3 regions of the Thalassotalea castellviae genome follow, and region 2 is predicted to be linked to each of the others. Evidence: predicted binding sites of a transcription regulator. Region 2 holds the regulator's gene; each other region holds the start of a gene.

What was found. Region 2 encodes MetJ, which represses methionine synthesis genes. Its sites were predicted from a motif close to TAGACGTCTAGACGTCTA; they were not measured.
Region 1: a site for MetJ is predicted at 4,549-4,566, ahead of RM573_RS13640 (homoserine O-succinyltransferase). Genes of this name have one in related genera too.
Region 3: a site for MetJ is predicted at 3,290-3,307, ahead of metK (methionine adenosyltransferase). Genes of this name have one in related genera too.

What each region holds. Positions count from the first base shown of each region.
Region 1 covers NZ_JAVRIF010000008.1:47,734-56,327, reverse strand. The annotation lists gene metH (methionine synthase) at 1-3,426, opposite strand, end outside; gene RM573_RS13640 (homoserine O-succinyltransferase) at 3,484-4,431, opposite strand; gene recA (recombinase RecA) at 4,752-5,780, opposite strand; gene RM573_RS13630 (MlaC/ttg2D family ABC transporter substrate-binding protein) at 6,244-6,882, shown strand; gene RM573_RS13625 (mechanosensitive ion channel family protein) at 6,892-7,746, shown strand; gene RM573_RS13620 (mechanosensitive ion channel family protein) at 7,829-8,594, opposite strand, start outside.
Region 2 covers NZ_JAVRIF010000004.1:71,582-80,175, forward strand. The annotation lists gene metL (bifunctional aspartate kinase/homoserine dehydrogenase II) at 1-201, opposite strand, end outside; gene metB (cystathionine gamma-synthase) at 220-1,377, opposite strand; gene metJ (met regulon transcriptional regulator MetJ) at 1,615-1,944, shown strand; gene RM573_RS09115 (malic enzyme-like NAD(P)-binding protein) at 2,037-3,281, opposite strand; gene RM573_RS09120 (adenylosuccinate synthase) at 3,728-5,026, opposite strand; gene RM573_RS09125 (DUF2065 domain-containing protein) at 5,185-5,373, opposite strand; gene hflC (protease modulator HflC) at 5,453-6,340, opposite strand; gene hflK (FtsH protease activity modulator HflK) at 6,344-7,489, opposite strand; gene hflX (ribosome rescue GTPase HflX) at 7,571-8,594, opposite strand, start outside.
Region 3 covers NZ_JAVRIF010000001.1:448,567-457,160, reverse strand. The annotation lists gene RM573_RS02055 (ABC transporter permease) at 1-1,928, shown strand, start outside; gene metK (methionine adenosyltransferase) at 2,018-3,205, opposite strand; gene murI (glutamate racemase) at 3,373-4,185, opposite strand; RNA gene ssrS (6S RNA) at 4,386-4,567, opposite strand; gene RM573_RS02035 (hypothetical protein) at 4,678-5,841, opposite strand; gene RM573_RS02030 (cell division protein ZapA) at 5,874-6,170, opposite strand; gene RM573_RS02025 (UPF0149 family protein) at 6,401-6,970, shown strand; gene pepP (Xaa-Pro aminopeptidase) at 7,030-8,370, shown strand.

The sequences.
Region 1 (8,594 bases), on a different contig from region 2:
GGGTGCTGGACGAATACCTTGATATTTTTCACGAATTAAATCGTCATTTGCAAAAGACTCTTCTGGCGCATATCCCCAATATTCTTTACGTATTTTTTCATGAAGATATTCAGCACTCGCCTCTGCTAACCTATCGGCCACAGCTTTAATTAAGATACTGTTGTAATCATCAAACTGAGCGTCAAAAGCTTTCACTAATTCATCACAACCAAAACCAGCTGAAACGGCAAAAGCTCCCATATAATCTTTTATGCCAGACGCTTCATCAGCAACATAATCAGCCAAACAACGATTAAACTGCCCTGATGGCTTTTTACTTTGTTGACGAAGTTGATGCAGTTTCATCAATGGTTCTTCACGTTCATCATTAGAAAATACGACTAAATCGTCTTGTTTACGATGAGCAGGGAATAAACCAAAGACGGCTTTAGCTGTTAGTTTTTTATTGTTTATTACATCGTCAATCAACGCATTAGCGTCATTAAATAATTTCGTTGCTTCTTCACCAATCACGTCATGTTTTAAAATAAGTGGATATTTACCTGATAACTGCCAAGTCATGAAAAATGGCGTCCAATCGATATAATTTCTCACCACATTTAAATCAAGTTCATCTAAAACAGTAATCCCTAATTTGTTGGGTACTTTAGGCGTGTATTGCTCAAAACTTAATGGAAAAGCATTGGCACGGGCTTCCTCTAATGAAATTAAACTCGAACGAGGACCTTTTTTGTAATGACGTTCACGGACACGATCATATTCATCTTTTTGACGATCGATAAAAGCTTGGCGTTTATCTCCATCTTCAGAGATTAGTGTGCTGACCACGGATACCGAGCGCGAAGCATTGGGCACATAAACCACAGGATGTTCATATTTCGGTTCAATTTTTACCGCCGTGTGAGCTTTAGACGTTGTCGCTCCCCCTATCAGTAAAGGTAAGTTTAAATCTAAGCGTTTCATTTCTTTGGCAACATGCACCATTTCATCAAGTGATGGGGTTATCAAACCAGATAAACCAATAATATCGACATTCTCTTCTTTGGCGACGCGTAAAATATCTTCACAGGACACCATGACCCCTAAGTCGATAATATCGTAGTTATTACATTGTAAGACTACGCCAACAATGTTTTTACCAATATCGTGAACATCACCTTTAACTGTAGCAAGTAACACTTTACCGTTAGATTTTACTTCAGTTTTTTCCGCTTCAATAAACGGGTTTAAGTGGGCAACGGCTTGCTTCATAACCCGAGCAGATTTCACCACTTGCGGTAAAAACATTTCCCCTGCACCAAATAAATCACCAACAACATTCATGCCATCCATTAATGGCCCCTCAATGACATCTAATGGTCTAACGGCTTCAAGACGTGCGGCTTCTGTATCTTCAATTATAAATTCATTGATACCTTTTACTAATGAATACTCTAAGCGCTTATTAACCGGTAACTCTCGCCATGCTAGATCGGTTTTATTACTTTGATTGCCCGCTTGTCCGCGATAAGTTTCAGCCACATCAAGTAAGCGCTCTGTGGCACCGTCGTCACTGTTTTGAATAACGTCTTCAACCGCAATGCGCAAGTCATCTGGAATATCAGAATAAATGGCCAACTGACCAGCGTTAACAATCCCCATGTCCATACCATTTTTAATGGCATGATATAAAAACACTGCATGTATCGCCTCTCGAACGGGGTTATTTCCACGAAAAGAAAATGATACGTTTGATACGCCACCAGAAATCATCGCATATGGCAGGTTCTTTTTAATATCAGCGACCGCGTCAATAAAGTCTACCGCGTAATTATTGTGTTCATCAATACCGGTAGCGACCGCAAAAATATTGGGATCAAAGATAATATCTTCTGCAGGAAAACCGATTTCATCGACAAGAATATGGTATGCACGCTTACAAATTTCATATTTTCTTTCGCGAGTATCTGCTTGCCCTACTTCATCAAATGCCATGACGATAACGGCAGCACCATAACGGCGCAATAGCTCTGCTTGGCTGCGAAAGTTTTCTTCACCTTCTTTTAAACTGATCGAATTAACGATGCCCTTGCCCTGTATACACTTAAGGCCTTCTTCTAAAATATCCCATTTAGAAGAATCAAGCATCACAGGCACTTTGGCAATATCGGGCTCACCCGCAATTAAATTTAGAAATCGGATCATGGCCGCTTTTGAATCGAGCATGCCTTCATCCATATTGATATCGATTATTTGCGCGCCATTTTCAACTTGCTGTAAAGCAACCGCTATTGCTTGATCATAATTTTCTTCAGTGATAAGTCGTTTAAAAATTGCCGAACCGGTAACGTTAGTTCTTTCACCCACATTCACAAACAAAGTATTTTCATCAATAGTCAGTGCTTCTAAACCTGATAATCGACAAGCAATTTTTCGAGGTTCCACTTTACGAGGTGCAATATTTGCAACCGAATCAGCCATACCTTTGATATGCTCTGGGGTTGTACCGCAACAGCCACCGATAATATTCAAAAATCCTGAATCGGCCCACTCGGCAACATGAGTATTCATGTCATCAACACTAAAGTCATATTCGCCAAAGGCATTTGGTAGCCCGGCATTGGGGTGAGCCGAAACCGCACAATCAGAAATTCGACTTAATTCAGCAACATATTGCCTTAATTCAACAGGGCCAAGTGCACAATTTAAACCAAAAGAAATAGGTTTAGCATGGCGAAGTGAATTATAAAAAGCTTCGGTTGTTTGTCCTGATAATGTACGGCCTGAGGCATCTGTAATAGTGCCTGAAATCATTACGGGTAAACGAATATTTAACGATTCGAAAACCGTTTCAACAGCAAAAATAGCAGCTTTGGCATTTAACGTATCAAAAATCGTTTCAATTAATATTAAATCACTTCCCCCTTCAATTAACGCTTTTGTCGACTCAATATAAGCCTCCTTTAGTTGATCAAAGGTGACATTACGAAACGCCGGATCATTCACATCTGGTGAAATTGAACAGGTTCTGTTTGTTGGCCCTAATACACCGGCGACAAAACGCGGTTTATCTGGATTTTTTGCCGTATATTCATCTGCGACTTGCCGAGCTATTTTGGCAGCCTCTAAATTAATCTCGGCGCTGTACGCTTCCATGTCGTAATCAGCCATGGCAATAGTCGTTGCATTGAAAGTATTCGTTTCAAGTATATCAGCACCCGCTTCGAGGTATTCAGCATGAATGGCTTTAATCACATCAGGTTGAGTCAGCACTAACATGTCATTATTGCCTTTCACATCTAAATGCCAATCAGAGAACTTCTCGCCACGGTAATCTTGCTCTTCAAATTTATACGCTTGAATCATAGTTCCCATAGCACCATCAAGAATTAAAATACGTTGGGCTAATTGTTGTTCAAAATTTTCAAACGATGCTGATTTCTTCATACTACTCTCAATTTGTTCTAATAAGAAAAACGACGTTAATACTGTAATTAAATGTGTTTAAACTTGGTTTTCCGGCTGTCTTGCTCGTATATTCGACGCATCTAACAAATAAGGTGTTATTTGATAGACATAATAGTTGAGCCAATTGGTAAATAATAAACTGCCATGACTACGCCACGAACTATGCGGTATTTTGTTGACATCATTATTCGGATAATAATTTTCAGGCATAACAGCGTTTTCGTCAGCATTTAAATCACGATGGTATTCTTCATCTAATGTCGTTGCATCGTATTCTGGATGGCCTGTTAAATAGACTTGCTGCTTGTTTTTGCTTGCCACCACATAAACCCCCGCTTCTTCTGACTCTGCGATAATTTTTAGTTCCGAGACACTTAAATAATCAGCTTTATCAATATAACCATAGCGAGAATGCGGTACATTAAAAAACTCTTCAAAGCCTCGCGTTAACTGCTCTTTTGGATCAACAGGGCTGTGTTGATAAACACCTGATAGTTTTTTCTTTCGTAAATGGCGATTCAAGCCATAATGATGATATAAAGCCGCATGCGCCGCCCAACAAGAAAACATAGTTGATGTGACATTATTTTCTGCCCAATCAAAAACTTCACATATTTTATCCCAAAAGGTTACTTTTTCGTATTCTAGCAACGCTAAAGGCGCGCCTGTAATAATTAACCCGTCATATTGCGTGTCTTTAATATCATCAAATAAACAATAAAAGTTATCTAAATGCTCTTTCGGGGTATGCTTTGACTCATTGGCATGTATACGGACAAAATCAATATTTATCTGTAATGGAGTATTCGACAACATCCTTAAAATTTGCACTTCTGTTTCAATTTTATTCGGCATTAAATTTAAAATCGCTACTTTCATCGGGCGTATATCTTGATTAGCCGCACGATGCTCCGACATGACGAAGATATTTTCTTTATCTAATACCGATAAAGCCGGTAATTCATTAGGGATTTTAATGGGCATAAAAAGTACCTACAACACTGACATTCAACATAACATTTAGCGAATAAACTCGTGTGCATATTTCATACACACAGTATAGACACTACTGTGCCTTTTAACTTTAGCTATGTCAACTTCTAAACGTATAGACGTCTAAATGATTTTGTTAATTCTTATAACTTTTTCATTGCTCATTTATTTATCTAAGTATTTAACTAGCATATTCACCTTTTTATAAGATGAAACCGTGCAACATCTTGATTAACCGATAAAAAAACCATCACAGTTGTGATGGTTTTTCTAGATTGATTTTGAGTTTTTAAAGCAATTGTTTCTACTTATTACTCAGTAACCGCTTCTTCTTTTTCAACGTTATCAGTTGCTTTTGTTAATAATAACTCTCTTAAGCGACCGTCGAGTTCTTTGGCAACTTCTGGCTTTTCAGTTAAATACTTGGTCGCATTTGCTTTACCTTGACCAATACGGTCGCCATTGTAGCTATACCAAGAACCAGCCTTTTCAACCATTTTATGTTGTACGCCTAAATCAATTAACTCACCTAAGCTGTTAATACCTTCACCGTATAATATTTGGAATTCAACTTGTTTAAATGGTGGAGCAATTTTATTTTTCACAACTTTAACGCGTGTTTCGTTACCAACAATTTCATCACCTGCTTTAACCGCACCGATTCGACGAATATCTAAACGTACTGAAGCGTAGAATTTTAATGCATTACCACCCGTGGTTGTTTCTGGAGATCCAAACATTACACCAATTTTCATACGAATTTGGTTAATGAAAATCATCATAGTATTCGATTGCTTCAAGTTACCCGTAAGCTTACGCATAGCTTGAGAAAGCATGCGAGCTTGTAGGCCCATGTGTGAATCCCCCATATCGCCTTCAATCTCAGCTTTAGGAGTAAGGGCAGCAACAGAGTCGACCACAATAACGTCAACCGCACCAGAACGAGTTAACATGTCACAAATTTCTAACGCCTGTTCACCCGTATCTGGCTGAGACACTAATAATTCATTAATGTTTACGCCAAGTTTTTCAGCATAAATAGGGTCAAGCGCATGTTCAGCATCAACAAACGCACAAACTTTACCATTACGTTGAGCTTCGGCGATAACTTCCAACGTCAGGGTGGTTTTACCACTTGATTCAGGGCCATAAATCTCAACAACTCGACCCATTGGTAAACCACCAGCACCTAGCGCAATATCTAATCCAAGTGAACCAGTAGAAATGGTTTCTACATCCATACTGCGGTTTTCACCCAGCTTCATAATTGAGCCTTTACCAAACTGACGTTCTATTTGGCTGAGTGCTGCAGATAGTGCTTTTTCTTTGTTATCGTCCATTTCGTGCTCCACAATTTATATCTAAAAACTAACTTATGTGACGAAGTATACTGTATGGTCGTACAGTATCAAGCTTTTTTACAATTATTTTTATTTCTTTACTAAAAATAAAAAACGGAGACTTTTAATTCATTGTTTTTATTGTATAATTCAGACGTTAATAACTTTTAAAGTTTTCAAGGTAAAAAGTTACTATTTCATTTTTAGTTGAATTTTTTTGTTTGTACAGTAGATTTATCATGCTGTTAACCAGTAAAAAGATAAATGTTTTATCATCACAAAACAACAGACTCAAAACTCATCAGTTTTAACGAATTTAAAAAAGTATTTGTCAGCAATTCATTAAAACTTATTATCCGCTAATCAATTTTTTTGATTGATATAAACAATTTATTGCGCTTGCCTGTTTTCAATTTCCCCATACAATCACCGCACTTGTTAGTACTGGCTAAATAAAAATAAAATGAAAAATTCCACTGAAAAAAACATCAATATTTTCGTCTTGATATTTATATTATTAACGTTTTTAATTTCTTCTTTCGTATTAGCGAATGACAACTTACCGGAAGAAAAAGTAAAAAATGTTTTTACAAATATTGAAACCGCGCTGATCCCATTAAAAAATGCCGACCAACTATCACGTAGTAATATTCGCGAAGTATTGAAGCAATATTTATTGCCCGAAGTAAGTACGCAATATTTTAGTCATAAAGTCTTAGGGCTTCATTTAGCTAAATTATCTCCAGAGCAAAAAGAAGCATTCCGAACTGAATTAACCAATCAATTAATCGATACTTACAGCCATTTATTGAGTAAGTATAATAACGAAGCAATTAATATTGGTAAAAGTTCAATTTCGAAAAGCGGTAAAGTGGCTATGGTGAATATGACAATTATTGGTAAAAATAAAACCAATAAAGCCTTAGTAAAACTGATTAAATTGCACGATGAAACTTGGTTATTTTATGATATTGTGGTCGAAGGTATTAGCATGCTGGAATCTAAACAAAAAGAAATTAATTCAAGTTTCAACAAATTAGGGCCAGAGCAAACGTTATTACAACTACAAAATAATTCATCACTCAGCAATAAAAGGGTTTAAAAATTTTACATGGACTTATGGTTTAACATTAGTAATTTAACGGCATTAACACCCAATTTTTTTAACAATAAGTTCGTGATCACTTTACTGTGTGTTAGTGCTTTTTATTTATTGAAATTTCTATTAGTAAAGGTGATCAAAAAGAAGTCTAAACACGATAAAAGATTACAAATTAATATCGTTAATAATATTTATACCGTTTTAATGATCGTCTTGATCTTTAATATTTGGTCGGAAGAAATTCAAAAGTTTGCCTTTTCCATTGCCGCTTTTATTGTTGCCATTGTTTTAGCAACTCGTGAGTTTATTCAATGCTTCATTGGCTTTGTTTATATTTTATCGAGTCGACCATTTAGGATTAGTGACTGGATTCAAGTAGGTAATTATTTTGGTGAAGTACACTCAACAGACTGGGCAAAACTGACTTTATTAGAAGTAGATAAAGACAGTTATCAATATACGGGTAAAACACTTTATTTACCGAATAGTCAGCTGATTACTTCTGTGATTAAAAACCTCAATTTTTTAAAGCGCTATGCGATGCACCATTTCACTATTGTAAGAGATGATAGTGTCAATCCATTTGAGTTTATTGATCAATTATATGAAAAAGCAAACGTGTATTGTGCAGACTTTAAAGATGTTGCGATGCGATATAATCAGCTTATTGAAAATCGCTTAGATATCAACATTGCAGGTCCAGAGCCACATATTCAAGTCGCTACTTCTGATATTGGTGATACGCAAGTATTCTTTACCGTTTTTTGCCCCACAGAAACGGCATTAGAAATAGAGCAAAAACTCACAGCTGATTTTATGCGTTTATGGTTTGAACAGAAAAGTAAAATAGCCATCGAAAAATAAAAACTATTCTTGATCAATGGAAGTAATAACCACTTACTTCCATTTTCATGCTTTACGGTTGATATTCTTTAAAGTTTTTCATTTAACTTTTTAGATTATCGTCTTGCTTGATAAGCGTTAAAGAGCCATCTAGATGAACATCTCGTTGAGGGAACGCAACAACCACTTGATGTTGTTCAAACAATTCATCTAAAGTAAAACGAATATTACTGCGAGTAACTCGCAAGCCACCTTCAACTTTAGAATTTATCCAAAAATTGACTTCAAAAATTAAGGCGTTATCACCAAAATCTTCGAAGCTAACGACTGGTTTAGGATCTGTTAATACTTCGTTTTGAGCTAAGGTTGCCTCTAAAATCAAATCAGCCACTAACTTTGCTTTGCTACCATAAGCAACGCCAACACGAACACTCGTTCGTACTAAGCTGTCTTTAAGTGTCCAGTTGACAACTGTATTTTCGAGTAACTTGCTGTTAGGAATTAATAAATGTACGCCATCAACTCGTCTGATCCGTGTTGATCGAGTATTGATCTCTTCTACTACCCCTTTGGCATTTTCAACTTCTAAGAAATCACCAATACGAATCGGTTGCTCCCACATTAAGATCCAACCGCTGATAAAGTTATTAATAATGTTTTGCGCACCAAAACCAAAACCAATAGCAATAGCACCAGATAAAAAAGCAAAGGCAGCAATAGGAACATTAATAAGATCAAGTGTGGTAATAAATAAAATGGTTATCGCTGTTACGTATAAAACACGTTGCAATAGGTGAATAAGGTTAGGATCTGTTTTTTTAGTTGTTAAACGATGTGTAACAAATCTTGCCGTCCATTTAGTGAGTACT
Region 2 (8,594 bases):
TAAAGCGTCGGTTGTTCCACCATTGGCTGAAACCACGACAATATCATTTAATTGACAATGCTGACGAATAATATCTACAACACGCACAATACATTGAGCTGATGCTAACGAACTACCACCAAATTTATGCACTTGAATCGCATGTTTTGCCAATTGGTTTTGATCGGCCGTTAACTTTTCTGCTGCATTAGACTGTTTCATGTTCTTTTCACTTTTGCTCTACAATTGACTAGCGGCAAGACCTGCTGCTAAATCTTCAATAATGTCATCACTGTCTTCGATACCAACCGAAATACGGACTAATGATTGGGTAATACCTGCTTCAAGTTGCGCAGCGAGTTCCATCCCGGCATGTGTCATCGTTGATGGGTGGCTAATTAAACTTTCAACGCCGCCAAGTGATTGAGCTAAAGTAAATAAGGTTAAATTAGCAAACAGTTTTTTCACTGCTTCTTCGCCACCCTGCACTTCAAAGCTCATCATGGCACCAAAATCATATTGTTGTCTTTTGGCAATTTCATGACCTGGATGATCGGAAAAACCTGGATAATAGACTGCTTTAACCGCCTCGTGGGCTTTTAAAAATTGAGCTACTGCGTTGGCATTTTCTTGATGCTGCCTCATACGAATAGGCAAAGTTTTAAGACCACGTAACGCCAAGTAACTATCGAAAGGTGAGCCGGTAATGCCAATACAATTAGCCCACCATGCAAGCTCTTCTCCTAACGCTTTATCTTTCGTGACTAACACGCCACCAACGACGTCACTATGGCCATTGATATATTTGGTGGTTGAGTGGAAAACGATATCAGCGCCTAACAACAATGGTTGCTGTAATGCCGGTGATAAAAAGGTGTTATCAACGGCAACCAATGCGCCAACTTGATGACAAGCTTTGGTGATTTTTTCAATATCCACTAAACGCAATAAAGGATTACTAGGACTTTCTAATAGCACTAATTTAGGTTTTTGTAGTAACGCTTCGTGTAATGCTTGCTCATCATTTTGATCAACAACAATTAAATTAAATTGTCCACGTTTAGCTAAATGGGTAAATAGTCGATAACTACCGCCATAACAATCATGAGGGATCACCACAGTGTCATCTGTAGATAAAAGCTGACAAATCAAATGCACACTTGCCATGCCTGTACAGGTGACTATGCCAACACTGCCTTGTTCTAATTCAGCAATCGCTTGCGCAAATGTTGCTCTTGTCGGATTACCCGTACGAGAATAATCAAACTGTCGCTTCTCATTAAAACCTTTCAGGGCATAGGTACTCGACAAATGAATAGCAGGAATAACAGCACCATGATGCTCGTCAGAGTTAATACCTGCTCGTACTGCAATCGTTGCAATTTTTTTATCGTTCATATGACTCTCAGTGAAATATTTGCTGCAATAAAACCAAATAGACTTTTGGACGTCCAAAAGTCTAAATCTTTTAAATTGGCGGGTCAAGAACTTTAGACATCTAAACTTCTACACATTCGTTATTGACTCGACGGTAACAACCAGTAAAATCTATTTAAAACTATAAGATGAATAGTTTATCTGTTTTCAGCGTAAATTAAGCATAAAACTCATAATAAAAGTAACCAGAGGTAATTCATGGCAAAGTGGAATGGCGAATATATCAACCCATATGCCGAACACGGTAAAAAAAGTGAACAAGTAAAAAAAATTACCGTTTCTATCCCCTTAAGAGTTCTCAAAGTATTGACGGATGAACGTACAAGACGTCAAGTAAATAATCTTCGTCATGCAACCAATAGTGAATTATTATGCGAAGCGTTTTTACATGCCTTTACCGGGCAACCATTACCTGATGATATCGACTTAGCAAAAGACAATGTTGAGAAGCTACCAGCCAGTGTTCGTAAAGCACTAGAAGAACAAGGTGTCACAGATTTTAGCCAATTTGAGATAGAAGATGACTAATCGCTAGTCTAATTTATTACTCACGAGCACTCGTGATAAAACAACAAAAGCTCAAACACATTATTTATTTGAGCTTTTTCATTTAAGGACGGTTAGCTATTCATATAATCTTCAGGTAATTCTAACGCTGCAACCCCAGAATCAACTGCCGCTTGCGCTACGGCTTTTGCTACACGGCCACACAAACGCGAATCCATCGGTTTAGGGATAATGTATTCCTTACCAAAGGTTAATGTACTTTCACAACTGGCATCTAAAACATCCTGAGGTACAGCTTCTTTTGCTAATTCACGAATAGCATGTACACAGGCCACTTTCATTTCGTCGTTAATAGTCCTTGCTCTCACATCTAAAGCGCCACGAAAAATAAACGGGAAACAAAGTACATTATTCACTTGGTTAGGATAATCAGAACGACCCGTTGCCATAATGATATCATCACGCGTGGCATGGGCTAATTCAGGTTTGATTTCAGGATCTGGATTTGAACAAGCAAAGATTACGGGTTTAGGTGCCATTAATTTCACATGTTCTGCCGATAAAACATTAGGGCCAGAAACACCAACAAACACATCAGCACCATCAATAACATCTTCTAAAGTACGTTTGTCGGTATTGTTAGCAAATAATCGTTTATATTCATTTAAATCATCACGACGGGTATGGATAACACCTTTAGTATCTAACATGTAAATTTTTTCACGTTGCGCGCCGCATTTAATAAGAAGCTCCATACAAGCAATCGCAGCCGCACCCGCGCCCATACAAATAATATTTGCATGTTTAATGTTTTTCCCTTGAATCTCAAGCGCATTGATCATTCCTGCCGCAGTAACAATGGCTGTACCATGCTGATCATCATGAAAAACCGGGATTTTACAACGCTCGATTAACGCCTTTTCAATTTCAAAACACTCTGGCGCTTTGATATCTTCAAGGTTTATACCGCCAAAACTATCGGCAATGTTTGCCACAGTTGAGACAAACTCTTCGACGGTTTTATGTTTTACTTCTAGATCAAATGAATTGATATTGGCAAAACGTTTAAACAATAATGCTTTACCTTCCATCACAGGTTTTGATGCCATGCCACCTAAATTACCTAAACCTAAAATCGCGGTACCATTAGTAATAACAGCAACAGTATTGCCTTTACCTGTATATTTATAAACATCATCTGGGTTATCAGCGATTGCTCTTACAGGCTCTGCGACTCCAGGGCTATAAGCAAGAGAGAGGTCCAGGCTAGTTTCGGCAGCAGTTGTAAGTTCTACACTTATTTTTCCAGGCGTTGGAAATTGGTGATAATCAAGTGCCTGTTGGCGTAAATCAGTCATTATTGGTAGTCCCAGTGCGTTATATATTAATATATTATAGATTTTTGTTTTTTTAGTTCATTTTCTTTTACATAATATTGCATTATTTACCCTGAACTCAAGCTAAATTTATGTGGTAATACCTCTATAGCCTAGATAAACACTACCACTAATATAAGAAATTACACATTACTTGTATAAATATTCACTATTACATTCAAGACATATCACTAGATCTTCATTTTCTCCTTCGAGGATTTTTGCTTTATCCGCTCGGATTAGCGCTATTTCATTAACGTTAGCGATATTCATACTTTGATGATCAAACAAGCGTCAGAATATAAAGTGATTTTCACGGCAGGTAAACAAGGCTACTGCTTTCAACAAATTGGCTATATCGCTCGATAAAAAGATATAAAAAAAGCCACTTTAAAAGTGGCCTTTAAAAACAATCAACGCGTAAGACTCTATTCGCTAAATGGATTAACCAAAATGATAGTTTCGTTACGGTCTGGGCCTGTTGAAATTAGGTCAATCGGCACACCCGTTACTTCTTCAATACGTTTAATATAAGCAATAGCATTAGCAGGTAATTGCTCAATTGAAGTTGCACCGTAGGTTTTTTCAGACCAACCAGGCATAGATTCATAAACCGGAGTGATTTCTTCATAACCTTCCGCTGCGGTTGGCGGAACAGTAATGATTTCACCTGATTTAGTTTGATATCCAGTACAAATTTTCAATTCTTCTAAACCATCTAAAACATCAAGTTTAGTTAAACAAAAACCTGTCACGCTGTTGACTTGAGTAGCACGATGCATAGCAACCGCATCAAACCAACCACAACGACGTTCACGACCTGTAGTTGCACCAAACTCATGGCCAACTGTGCCTAAATGATTACCAATTTCGTCATCTAATTCTGTTGGGAATGGGCCAGAGCCAACACGAGTGGTGTAAGCTTTGGTGATACCTAATACGTAATCAATATTACAAGGTCCAAATCCACAACCTGTCGAAACACCACCGGCAGTAGTATTTGAAGAAGTTACGTAAGGGTAAGTACCGTGGTCGATATCAAGTAACGTACCTTGTGCACCTTCAAACATAATTTTTTCGCCAGCAATACGAGCTTGATCAAGCAATTCCGCAATGTCAGCAACCATACTAATAATCACTTCGCGTACCGCTAATACATCAGCAAGCACTTGTTCATAATTAACTGGCTCTGCTTTGTAATAGTTCACTAAAGCAAAGTTATGGTATTCCATAATTTCTTTTAGTTTTGACGCAAATGTTTCTGCATTAAATAAGTCGCCAACACGTAAACCACGACGAGCAACTTTATCTTCATAAGCGGGACCAATACCACGACCGGTCGTACCGATAGCCTTGCTACCACGTGCAGCTTCACGAGCTGCATCAAGCGCATTATGATAAGGAAGAATTAATGGACAAGCATCACTGATCAACAAACGTTCGCGAACGGGAACACCACGCTCTTCCAACATTTTCATTTCAGTCATTAATGCTTTTGGACAAAGTACAACACCATTACCAATTAAGCATTTTACGTTCTCACGTAACACTCCTGACGGTATTAGATGTAAAACAGTTTTTTCACCGTTAATAACAAGTGTATGACCGGCGTTATGGCCACCTTGATAGCGTACTACGTACTTAGCTGTATCAGTCAGTAAGTCGACTACTTTACCTTTGCCTTCGTCACCCCATTGGGTGCCAAGAACTACGACGTTTTTACCCATGTTCACATATTGGTAAGAAAATTAGGCGGGGATTCTATCAAATTATAATAATGAGTCCAAGCTATTCTTGTTGGATTTTAATACGATTTCAAAATATCAAATAAAGAGAATAACTTAGTTAAACAGCATTAGATTATAATTATCGCATTCATTAAATGTTAATGTAGTAACCAAAGAATTATCAATCCAATTACTATGATTGTGATCCCTATTGATCGAATCGATTGTGGAGTTTCTTCAGCTAATTTTAATACATAGGCGCGCCATTTATTTGGAAATAATGCCGGAATCAATCCTTCTATAATCAATGCTATCGCTAATGCTGTGACTAATAATTCGATAGTCATCTATGGCTCCTTAGTCTTGAATTACTGACATAAAAAAACCATGACAATGTCATGGTTTTCTGTTTTTAAATCATCACGATTATTCTTTTACTTTGGCACTATTTTTTAAATAGTGAAAGAAGTCGTTATCTGGTTTAACAACCAAAATATCATTTTTGCTGCTAAAGCTTTTTTCATAAGCCTCAAGACTTCGATAAAAGCTAAAGAACTCAGCATCTTTCTTATACGTGTCAGCATACACTTTTGCTGCTAAGGCATCGCCTTCACCACGAATTTCAAATGCTTCTTTTTGTGCTGTTGCTAACATAACCGTTACTTTCGCATCAATGGTTGCACGAATAATTTCAGACTGTTCTTGACCTTTCGATCTGTGCTCTTTTGCTACAGCAGTTCGTTCAGCACGCATACGGTCATAAATAGAAGCACTAACTTCTGTTGGTAAATTAATCGCTTTAATACGCACATCAATCACTTCAATACCTAAATCTTCACGACTACTTGCTGCGCTTTCTAGCGCTTTTGCCATGATATCATCACGATCACCAGAAACAATTTCTTTAATCGTTCGAGTACCAAATTCCGTTCTTAAACCGTTATTCACTTTTTGCTTCAATAATGCACGTGCATTTTCAATTGAACCTGACGTACGTAAATAATAGGTAGAAAAATCAACAATGCGCCATTTAACAAAAGAGTCGACCATTAAATCTTTTTTCTCAGAAGTTACAAAACGATCTGGCGCTTCATCTAATGTTTGAATACGTGCATCAATTTTTTTAACATTTTCAATAAACGGTATTTTAAACTGTAATCCTGGTTCAAAAACGATCATGTTACCAGTTTCTGCATCTCGTTTAATTTTCGAGAATTGAAATACTATGCCGCGTTGACCTTCAAAAACAACAAACACTGATGAAACAACTAAGACAAATAAAGCAGCGATTATCGCAATCATAAAGTTTTTCATTGCTTAATTTCTCCCGTTATTAAAACGGTCTGAACGACCTGAGCTTGAAGGTGCTGAATTAACTGTATTACCTGATGTGTTCACACTTTGTGAAGCATTAGGAATTATTCTATTAGTTTGATTCTGTTGTTGCATAATTTTATCAAGTGGTAAATACATCATATTATTACCGCCATCGACATCAACCATCACTTTACTCGTGTTGCTATACACTTTTTCCATGGTAGCTAAATACAAGCGTTGACGAGTAACTTCTGGCGCGGCTTGATACTCAGGTAAAAGCTTTTCAAATTTAGCCACTTCACCTTGCGCATCTAAAACAGTTTGCTCTCTATACGCAATAGCTTCTTGCTCCATACGCTTAACACGGCCACGCGCTCTAGGTTCAATACCTTTGGCATATGCTTCAGCTTCACGTAAAAAGCGTACTTCATCTTCTTGCGCAGCTATTGCATCATCAAATGCGTCTTTAACTTCTTCAGGAGGACGAGCATCTTTAAAGTTAACATCAACAACTATTAACCCAAGATTATAAGGCTCGATGATATCGTTTAGCTCAGCCCAAACATCTTGTCTAACTTGTTCACGACCACTGGTTAAAATATCATCCATTTTTGCGTGACCAACAACATAACGTAACGCACTATCAAGCGACTGACTTAAACTATCATCAGCATTAGTCACACTAAAAACATAATTTCGAGGGTCAACAACACGATATTGGATCTGCATTTCAACGCGCACAACATTCTCATCTCGTGTCAGCATAAAACCTGCTGCAGGTAAATCGCGTGTGGTTTGAATATCAACAGGGATAATGCGATCGATAAAGGTCCATTTCCAACGTAAACCCGGCTCTACCGTGCCTGAATATTGACCAAAACGTAACACTATGCCTTGCTCAGCTTCTTTTATCGTGTAAAAACCACTGAATGCGTAAACGAGCACAGCAACAATTAACGCTAAGCCAATACCTACAGAAGAAAAGCTTTTTCCTGAGCCGCCGCCAGAAGACTTACCACCAAAAATTCCGCCAACTTTGTTGCCTAAATCTTTTAATAAATCATCTAAGTCTGGTGGACCTTGATTTTTGCCACCTTTATTTTTCCAGGGATCTTTATCGTCTTTCCCCGGTTCATTCCAAGCCATGCTGCTCTCCGCTATCTAATCTAAAATGTAGAAATTGACATAATAAGTCAAAAATAATTTTGAGCCTAATATATCAGTCTGTTAACTTTCGATAAAGCTTTCAATTACCGCTTCATCTTTTTTTACTAAACGATTCCACTCTCTCGCGGGAAGTTTTACCTTTAAAAGGCAATTGCCTTGTTCATCATACTGCTCATCAGCAATACAATTTAATTGATAAAATGTCCCTCTAAATTTTCCATATTGAGGTGGGATCTTTAAGCGATGTTTTACAATTTGTTTGCCTAGACGTTCGGCTAGAGCTACAAATAACAACTCAATTCCAATACCTTGTTGTGCTGACAGCCACACCCTAATTGGCAAGCCTGTTTCATCACGGTCAATACGTGGTTCAATATCCTCTAATTTATCAATTTTATTGCAAATCAGTAATTGAGGAACATCACCCGCATCAATTTCTTTTAACACCTCTTGGACTTGCTCAATATTTTCACTACGTCGTTCATCAGCAATATCAATAACATGTAATAATAATTCTGCTTCTCGAGTTTCAGTTAATGTTGCTTTAAAAGCCGCTACTAAGTCATGGGGCAAATGACGGATAAAACCAACTGTATCGGCTAAAATTGCCCGTCCTACGTCTTCAACTTCAATCCGTCTTAATGTTGGGTCAAGCGTCGCAAACAATTGATCAGCCGCATAAACTTTTGCTTTGGTTATACAATTAAATAAAGTTGATTTTCCCGCATTGGTATAACCGACTAACGAAATGGTCGGTAACTCTGCTCTTTCACGCGCTCTTCGGCCTTGTTGGCGTTGCTTTTCAACTTTTTCTAAACGTTTACGAATATTCACCATTCGCTCACGCAGTAACCGTCTATCGGTTTCAAGTTGTGTTTCACCCGGTCCTCTAAGACCTATACCACCTTTTTGTCTTTCAAGATGCGTCCAGCCGCGAATAAGGCGAGTACTAATATGGCGTAATTGCGCTAATTCTACTTGTAATTTACCTTCATGTGTACGCGCACGCTGCGCAAAAATATCTAATATCAATGTCGTGCGATCAACGACACGACACTCACAAAGTGCTTCAATATTTTTTTCT
Region 3 (8,594 bases), on a different contig from region 2:
TGAATTTTATAATACGCTTAAACCCAGCATTATTCGTCAACGATACAGGAACCTTACATACATGGACTAGTGTCAATGTATATACCTACTTTAAACTCACAGAAAATACCTCTATTGATAAATTGCAAGAAAGAATGGTGTATTGGCTAAATAATGAAAGTCCATTTGTGGAAATGTATAAAGATAGAATGTCTGGGTTAAACAACACGATGAAAGTGTCTAACTTTGTAGAACTTCGATTGATGGCGTTAACTCAATTGCATTTACATGCCAAAAAACATGCAGGCAACATGGGAGATTTGACTCCGATGGGGGATGCAAAAATGATCAATACTTTTATTATCGTTACCGGCTTAGTGTTATTGATTGCTTGTATAAACTTTATGAATCTATCGACTGCTAAAGCCAGTAAACGAGCCCGTGAAGTTGCCATGCGTAAAGTCTTAGGTGCATCTCGTTTTCAAGTGGCCGTGCAGTTTTTAAGTGAAGCGATCGCGATCGCGTTAATCGCCTTAATATTTGCGTTAGTAGCCGTTGAATTAGTCTTACCTTTTTATAACCAAATCATAGGAAAAGAGCTGAGTTTTCATTTGCTAAATGACCCACTCATGTTAGGTAGTTTATTAGCCGTTACCGCATTAGTTGGCTTAGGGGCAGGTTTGTATCCAGCACTTTATTTATCGCGTTTTTTACCCGGTCATATTTTAAAATCGAGTAAAAGTGCTGAATCGGGCAATTCAGCCAAGTTTCGTACTGTGTTAGTTGTGTTTCAATTTGCCACTTCAATTATTTTAGTGATATCAACCATTGTTGTTTATGGTCAAACGCTTTATTCAAATAATGTTGACGTTGGTTATCAAAGCGATAATAAATTAATACTTAATATTCGTCCTGCGCGTGATAATTTATCCAGCTTAAAGCAAGAATTGCTTAATTTACCTCAAGTTAGCTCAGTTGTGTTTTCATCTGAAGCACCGACGCAAGATAATGAAAACAATACTGATTTTAAATTATTAGAAAATCAGGGTAGTCAAACGGCTAATGAACAGCGGTTTATTAATTATCATAATATGGGCTTTGGCTTTTTCGAAGCGTATCAAGTGAAGCCCATTGCAGGACGTTTATTTAATGAAGCATATGGGAGTGACGCATTTAAAGCTATCTCGGAAAATTCATCGAATGATGATCAGGTTAATAAAGCAAGTGCGATATTAAATTTAAGTGCCGCTAAAAATTTAGGCTTTGATAAAGCTGAAGATGCAATAGGTAAAACACTGATCTCAGGTCAACGTCAGTTAACCATTATTGGTGTTATCCCTGATTTACATTTTAGATCGATTAAATTTGGTATTCGCTCGACTGTTTATACGTTAAACCCACGTCGATTTAACGTTGCAAGCATTAGCTTTAATAGTTCGAACCCAGGTAAGGTTATGGAAGATATAACCCAAATTTGGAAACGCAATGTTCCTATGCAGCCTATCGAAATGGAGTTTTTAAGTGAAATGATGGCGGCTCAATATCAAGTTGAAAAAACCACGGCACAATTATTTTTAGCTTTTTCAGTATTAGCCATTTTAGTGGCATGTTTGGGGCTTTTTGGCCTCTCTGCCTTTACTGTTGAACGCAGAACAAAAGAAATAGGGATCAGAAAAGTAATGGGAGCGAATGCATCTCAAATCGTTACTTTACTTATCTGGCAATTTTCTAAACCCGTAGTTATCGGGAATTTAATTGCTTGGCCAATTGCAGCCTTTGTGATGCTTGATTGGCTTGAAGCGTTTCCATATAGGTTAGAGTCTTGGTGGTTAATCCCTTTATGCTTTGTTGTTGGTGCTATTTCAATGTTAATTGCTTGGTTTACCGTGGGCAGTAATGCTATTAATGTCGCAAGAAAAAATCCGATAAAATCACTTCGTTATGAATAGATATTCTATGCCAGGTTAATGAACTTGTACCCATAAAAAAACCGACGTAAATGTCGGTTTTTTGTTTCAAGCGATTAGATAATTAACGTTTATAGTCCCGCTGAAGCTTTCAATGCCTCAGCTTTATCGGTTTTCTCCCATGAAAAGGCCGTAAAGGTATCGTCACCAACCGTCATTTCAAAAGGCTCACGACCAAAGTGACCATATGCCGCTGTTTGGCGGTACATAGGATGTAATAAATCTAACATTTTTGTGATACCGTAAGGACGTAAGTCAAAATGCTCACGGACCAATTCAATTAAACGCTCTTCAGACACCTTTCCTGTGCCAAATGTTTCAACTGAAATAGACGTTGGCTCAGCAACCCCAATGGCATAAGACACTTGAATTTCACAACGATCAGCTAAGCCTGAAGCTACAATGTTTTTTGCAACGTAACGACCCGCATAAGCAGCACTGCGATCAACTTTTGATGGATCTTTACCTGAAAAAGCGCCGCCACCATGACGAGCCATACCGCCATAGGTATCTACAATTATTTTACGTCCGGTTAAACCACAATCACCCACAGGACCACCTATAACAAAACGACCGGTTGGGTTGATAAAATACTTGGTTTCAGGCGTTAACATTTCAGCAGGTAATACAGCTTTAATGATGTTTTCCATTACCGCTTCATGCAAATCTTCTTGAGAAATCTCAGGATTGTGCTGGGTTGATAATACTACCGCGTCAATGGCAACTGGCTTATTATCTTCATAGATGAAAGTTACTTGAGATTTTGCATCTGGACGTAACCAAGGCAAAACACCTGATTTACGCATTTCAGCCTGTCTTTCAACTAAACGGTGTGAATAAAATAATGGTGCAGGCATTAACGTTTCTGTTTCGTTAGTTGCGTAACCAAACATTAACCCTTGATCACCAGCTCCTTGATCTTCAGGTTTTACGCGATCTACACCTTGCGCGATTTCTGGTGATTGTTGGCCAATCAAATTCATGATGCCACAGGTATCGCCGTCAAAACCAACATCAGATGAGGTATAGCCAATATCAGTAATCACTTTACGTGTTAAGTCTTCTAAATCAACCCAAGCTGTTGTAGAAACTTCACCCGAAATAATCGCTACGCCGGTTTTTACCATAGTTTCACAGGCAACACGTGCAAATTTATCTTTCGCGATAATCGCATCTAACACGGCATCAGAGATCTGATCGGCAATTTTATCAGGATGACCTTCAGAAACAGACTCTGAAGTAAAATAATGTTTAGACATAAACCCTCGGAAATTAAGCTGGTTAAAATAGTACTTTATTCAATAAAATGAATTGTAACCCGAGTTTTAAAATATTTCTAGTTTTTTACGCCTAGACGTCTAAATGGCTTAAACTTAAATGATATATCTAACAACTTTAACGGAGGTATACTTATTAACTGATTGTTTTATTTGTATAATTCAACATTAATACTTGTTCCCCATAATTGAGAAAATATTTTATTTTGCGTTGGGGTTTCCGACGAGCTATAAAACTGATGTGCTAAATTCGATGTTTTTTTTGCAAGCAAGTGATGTTTAATTAGTTGCCTTTTTAACTGTTCACTCACAGGCGTAGCGGTTTCAATAAGTTCAATACCACTTGGCATTATCTTTTTGATCGCCTCGCTCATAAATGGATAATGAGTACAGCCTAATACAAGTGTATCAATCCCTTGAGCAATCAAAGGGGCAAGATACTGTTCAAGTAAATGAATAAATTTATCTGATGTTTGCAGACCTTGCTCGATCAATTCAACTAAGCCCAAACAGGGCTGAATAAAGACTTGTGCACCATTTTTATATTGTTCTACTAAGGCTAAGAAGCGGGCGTTGTTTGCCGTGGCTTGAGTGACTAAAATACCTATTTTTTGGGTTGTACTAATCCTTGCTGCCGGTTTAATTGCCGGTTCAACACCAATGATAGGGAGGGTTACACGATTTCTTAATTGATCAATGGCATTGACAGTCGCCGTATTACAAGCAATCACTATTGCTTTACATTGTTTGGTTATTAACGTATCGGCAATAAAATTTACCCGTTCAATGATTTGTTGATTGGAAATATCACCATACGGGGCAAACTGTGAATCAGCAAAATAAATGAGTTGTTCGTTAGGTAAATGTTCAGAAATGCGTTTTGCAATAGACAAGCCGCCAACTCCAGAGTCGAAAATACCTATCGGAGCATTTGTATTATGAGTGAATGTGTCTGAAGGCAACGTGTTTATAACCAAAAGAGTAATAGTTAATGACTAATGGTGATGTTATAGGGAGTTAAGCATTAAAGTAAAGATGAAGTTAGCGGTTCACAGATATTTTATTTCTTTCGTGGCTTTTAGCGTTGCGCGGAAATATCTTTTTATAAGAAGGCTAGGGTGGAAACTAAATATTCGAATTTTCAATAAAATATAAGAAAGGTAAGACTTCCAGAATGCCGCAGTCGACTTTAGTCCTGAACACCGTGTGTTCAGGGCGGAAATATCTTTTCAACCGTAGGCTTCCCGATACGAGCCGGGTTTGCACAATAGCTAAATGTCAATTTCCATAGGTAAAACTTATCGGCTCAGGGACATAGTTAACATACAAACATCCCAGAAGACTTAAATATATTATAGCGAATCTAATAGAAAGGATTAACTGTTTTTTATAATGAAATGTACTAACCGCTGATGTTTTAAACTAACTGATTTATCTTTAAGCAGTTTTTGTTATTAGAGAGTAGGGCATGGATTATAATCTGGGCTTTTAGAATATAATATTGCATCTTTCATTAACTGTTCAGCAGCAATTATTTCACCTTTATCACGGGATAACTTTAACCAATCGCTGGCAAGTGTTTCATCGAAAAAAATTAACGATTGCGCCTTTTGATTATTTTTATTTCTGAGCAAGTTCTGTCTTGTAGTTATTTTTGTCGTAACTTCATCAATCATGTGGATATTTTCATAGTACTCATGATAAATTTTTTGTAATTCAAGGGCTATAAAATATGGAAGGTAATTCTTACTTTGATTTTCTAAATGTAAACTTGTTTGATAGCAGGTATCAGTGATATTTGTGTCGGTGAAAAAGTTATTTTTACAAAACTCTACAATTGCTGTGAGACTTGAGATATAACTGGCACCATTTACTATTGAAGCTACCGAAAATCTTTCGGAAAAATTTAAGTTACTTTGCTCTTTTAGAATGCTATCAATAAATTCAAATTTCTCATAATAATAATTACTATATTCTAATTTTTTGTTCGCTTCTTTTAATGCTAAAACCGCCTCATCTATTTTATTATTTTTTAGTTTTATTGTGGCTATGTTATGCCAAAACATTGCATTATCGTTGTCTATCAATTTGGCTTTATTAAATAATTCATCATTACAAATTTTTTCATCAAAATTTTTATTACAAAGCTCTAATATTTCTTTATAAATTAACTTATTTAAAGGCGATTCTTCATGCAAGGCTGCATAATCCTGAAGTTTGCTTTTAGTTTCATCGATAGGGGAATGGAATAGAAGTGCTAATTTATCAGTGACTTTATTGCTTGCTTTTAAATTATCAAGGTAATTAACGAAATGTTCTTTCTTGGTAGTTTCTTCTTGAAATAAAACATTTTGTTGTTGCAAACAATCAAAAATTTCATTGTCGTTTTCAATCTCGTTTTCTTTAATGTTAGAAAATCTCTTTTGTATACTCTTTTCTTGAGTTGGTCTTGCCAACTTGTCTGATCTTACTTCAACCTTTGAGTTTTTATGTTTAATTACTAAATCACTTTTAGTTTCAGCCTGAAGTTTTTGGGGCTGATTTTGAAAGTTAATATATAAATATAAGCAGAATAAAGAGCAGAATAATAGTAGGGGTATTTTGATTTTTCTAAGCATATCCTTTGCTCTTATATGAGGTTATTTCAGAATTAAGCTTTCTTTTTGGGATTTACCGCTTGCTCGATCGTCTCTTGTAATAAATCGATTTTATTTTGCATTTCTTGAAGTTGTTGTTTCGCCGCATTTTGACTGTCTAATAAATCATTCGCTAGATTTAAGGCAACCATCAGCATAGCTTGCTCGGGCGTTTTAGTAGATTTTTTATCTTTTTCGAGTCGACGATTAATTTCATTGGCCGATTGCAGCAACGCAGACTCTTTCCCTTTCGGGCAAGCAATTTTAAGTCGGCGGTTTGCCACTTCAATTGTAACGTTGTGTTGGCTCATAAAAATATAGGCTCTTTTCTTTATGCTCTGGGAAATCTGAACACGCTAAAATAATTAAAATAAAGCTAGTTGTTTGTTTAATAAACAAATTTAACTGAACTTATAAAAATGAACTATAACGGTGCAAGATCTCAGATGCAAGCGAGAATTTCCCTTATAAGGCGCTAGCATCACTTTTAGTGCAATGTTAGGATATCACTATAATCACATCCTTAATAAATGTTAGCTAAATGTCAGAAAATAACGAAGTAGATTTTGCCACTGTTCAAGCGTTAATCACCACCCAAGATGTTAAAATTCATGGTTCAGAATTACATGGAGTATTAACCGGTTTAATTTGTGCAGGCTATAGTTTTGAAGATCAAGACTATCTCACCATGATAAACGATATGTTCAATAATGGTGAAACCTTGCCAAATAAATTACAAGTCACGGTTAAATTGCTGTTTAGTCAGGTATGGCAAAATATTTTAGATGACTCTTATAGCTTTACTTTACTCTTACCTGATGACGAAGACTCGCTTGTAGAGCGTGCACATGCTTTGGGAGCTTGGGTTCAGGGTTTTAATCTAGGCTTTGGTTTACAACAAAAAAGTAGTGCTGTTTATTCTGAAGATGTCAAAGAAGTGTTGACTGATTTTGCTGATATCGCCAATTTATCTGATGAAATTGAAGAAGATGAAACGACGGAACAAGCGTATTTTGAAATATCTGAATATGTTCGTATTTCTGCGTTATTGTGTTTTACCGAGTTAGGCACACCGCCAGAAAGTAAAGAAGCTTCTGAAACGGTTCATTAAAGCTTTTCATTTTTAAAATAAAGCAACATTTTGATTTTCTATTGGATAATGGCCATTTTATGAATAATACCTTATTACCTTTGTCTGAATTTACTCAGCGACGTCAACGCTTTTTTGCGCAAATGCTTGATGACAGTATCGCTATCTTTTCAGCAAATAAAGAAGTGACCCGCAGTAATGATACTGAATATCCATTTTGTCAAAATAAAAGCTTTTATTATTTAACCGGCTTTAATGAACCTGAAGCTATTTTGGTGTTAATAAAATCGGCAACGCCACAAGCAATATTGTTTTGTCAGCCAAAAGATCCGTTAGCCGAAGTATGGCATGGCAGAAGAATAGGAGAGGTGAAAGCAAAACAAGATTATGGTTTTGATCAATGCTTTACCTTAGCCGAATTAAACGAGCAGATGTTTAACTTTTTTAATCATGCAAACACCTTATATTTTTGTCGTGGTCAAAATAAATTTTTTGATCAACAGATTTATCAATGGTTAGAGACCAATAAAGCAAAATATCGTCTCGGCGTAGGCTTTCCTCAGCAGATTATCGATTGCCAGAAAATGGTTGAAGAATTACGTTTGATCAAAAGTGCTAAAGAACTCACGGTCATGCGAGAAGTCAATGTAATTAGTGGTAAAGCCCATCAAAGAGCCATGGAAAAAACAACGGCGGGTAAGTTTGAATACCAAATTGAAGCGGAAATATTACATGAGTTTGCTCGTCATGGTGCGAGATTTCCTGCTTACAACTCTATTGTGGCAGGCGGGGATAATGCGAATATTTTGCACTATACCAATAATGACCAATCATTAAATGATGGTGAATTATTGTTAATTGATGCCGGTGGTGAACTAGCTGGCTATGCTGCCGATATTACTCGAACGTTCCCAATTAATGGCGTTTTTTCAGCGCCACAAAAAGCGTTATACCAGCTAGTGCTTGATGCGCAAGAACAATGTATTCAAGCAATCAAACCTGGCCAAACGTTAGGGTATTTAAATGAATTGTGTTGTGAAGTATTAACCAAAGGGCTGTTAGCGTTGGGGATCTTGACTGGCGATTATCAAACGCTGCTCTCTGAAAAAGCCTGTAAAAAATATTTTATTCATGGTTTAGGACATTGGCTCGGTTTAGATGTACATGATGTGGGGGATTATCAAATGGTGAATCGCGCACAAACTAGACCGTTTGAAGCGGGCATGGTTATGACCATTGAACCAGGCCTATATATTCCGTTAGATGATATCGATGTCGATGTTAAGTGGCGAGGGATCGGTATAAGAATTGAAGATAATATTGCCGTTACTGATCAAGGTCATGAAAATTTAACGGTAAATGCGCCAAAATCAATTGTGGAAATAGAACAACTTATGGCGAAAGCTAACATTAAACATTAAACATTAAACATTAAACATTAAACATTAAACATTAAACATTAAACATTAAACATAAGCGCCAAAGTTTAATGAGTCTTTTATTTTAAGAATAGAAATAAAGAAAAGTTAAGAAAACAGCTCATTTCCTTTAATATGTCGTGAAATGGTAGCGAACATGGCTGAGTTGGTTCTAACGATAATTGAACTAAACAGTGCATTCTTTGTGATAAATATCGCACTAAAAG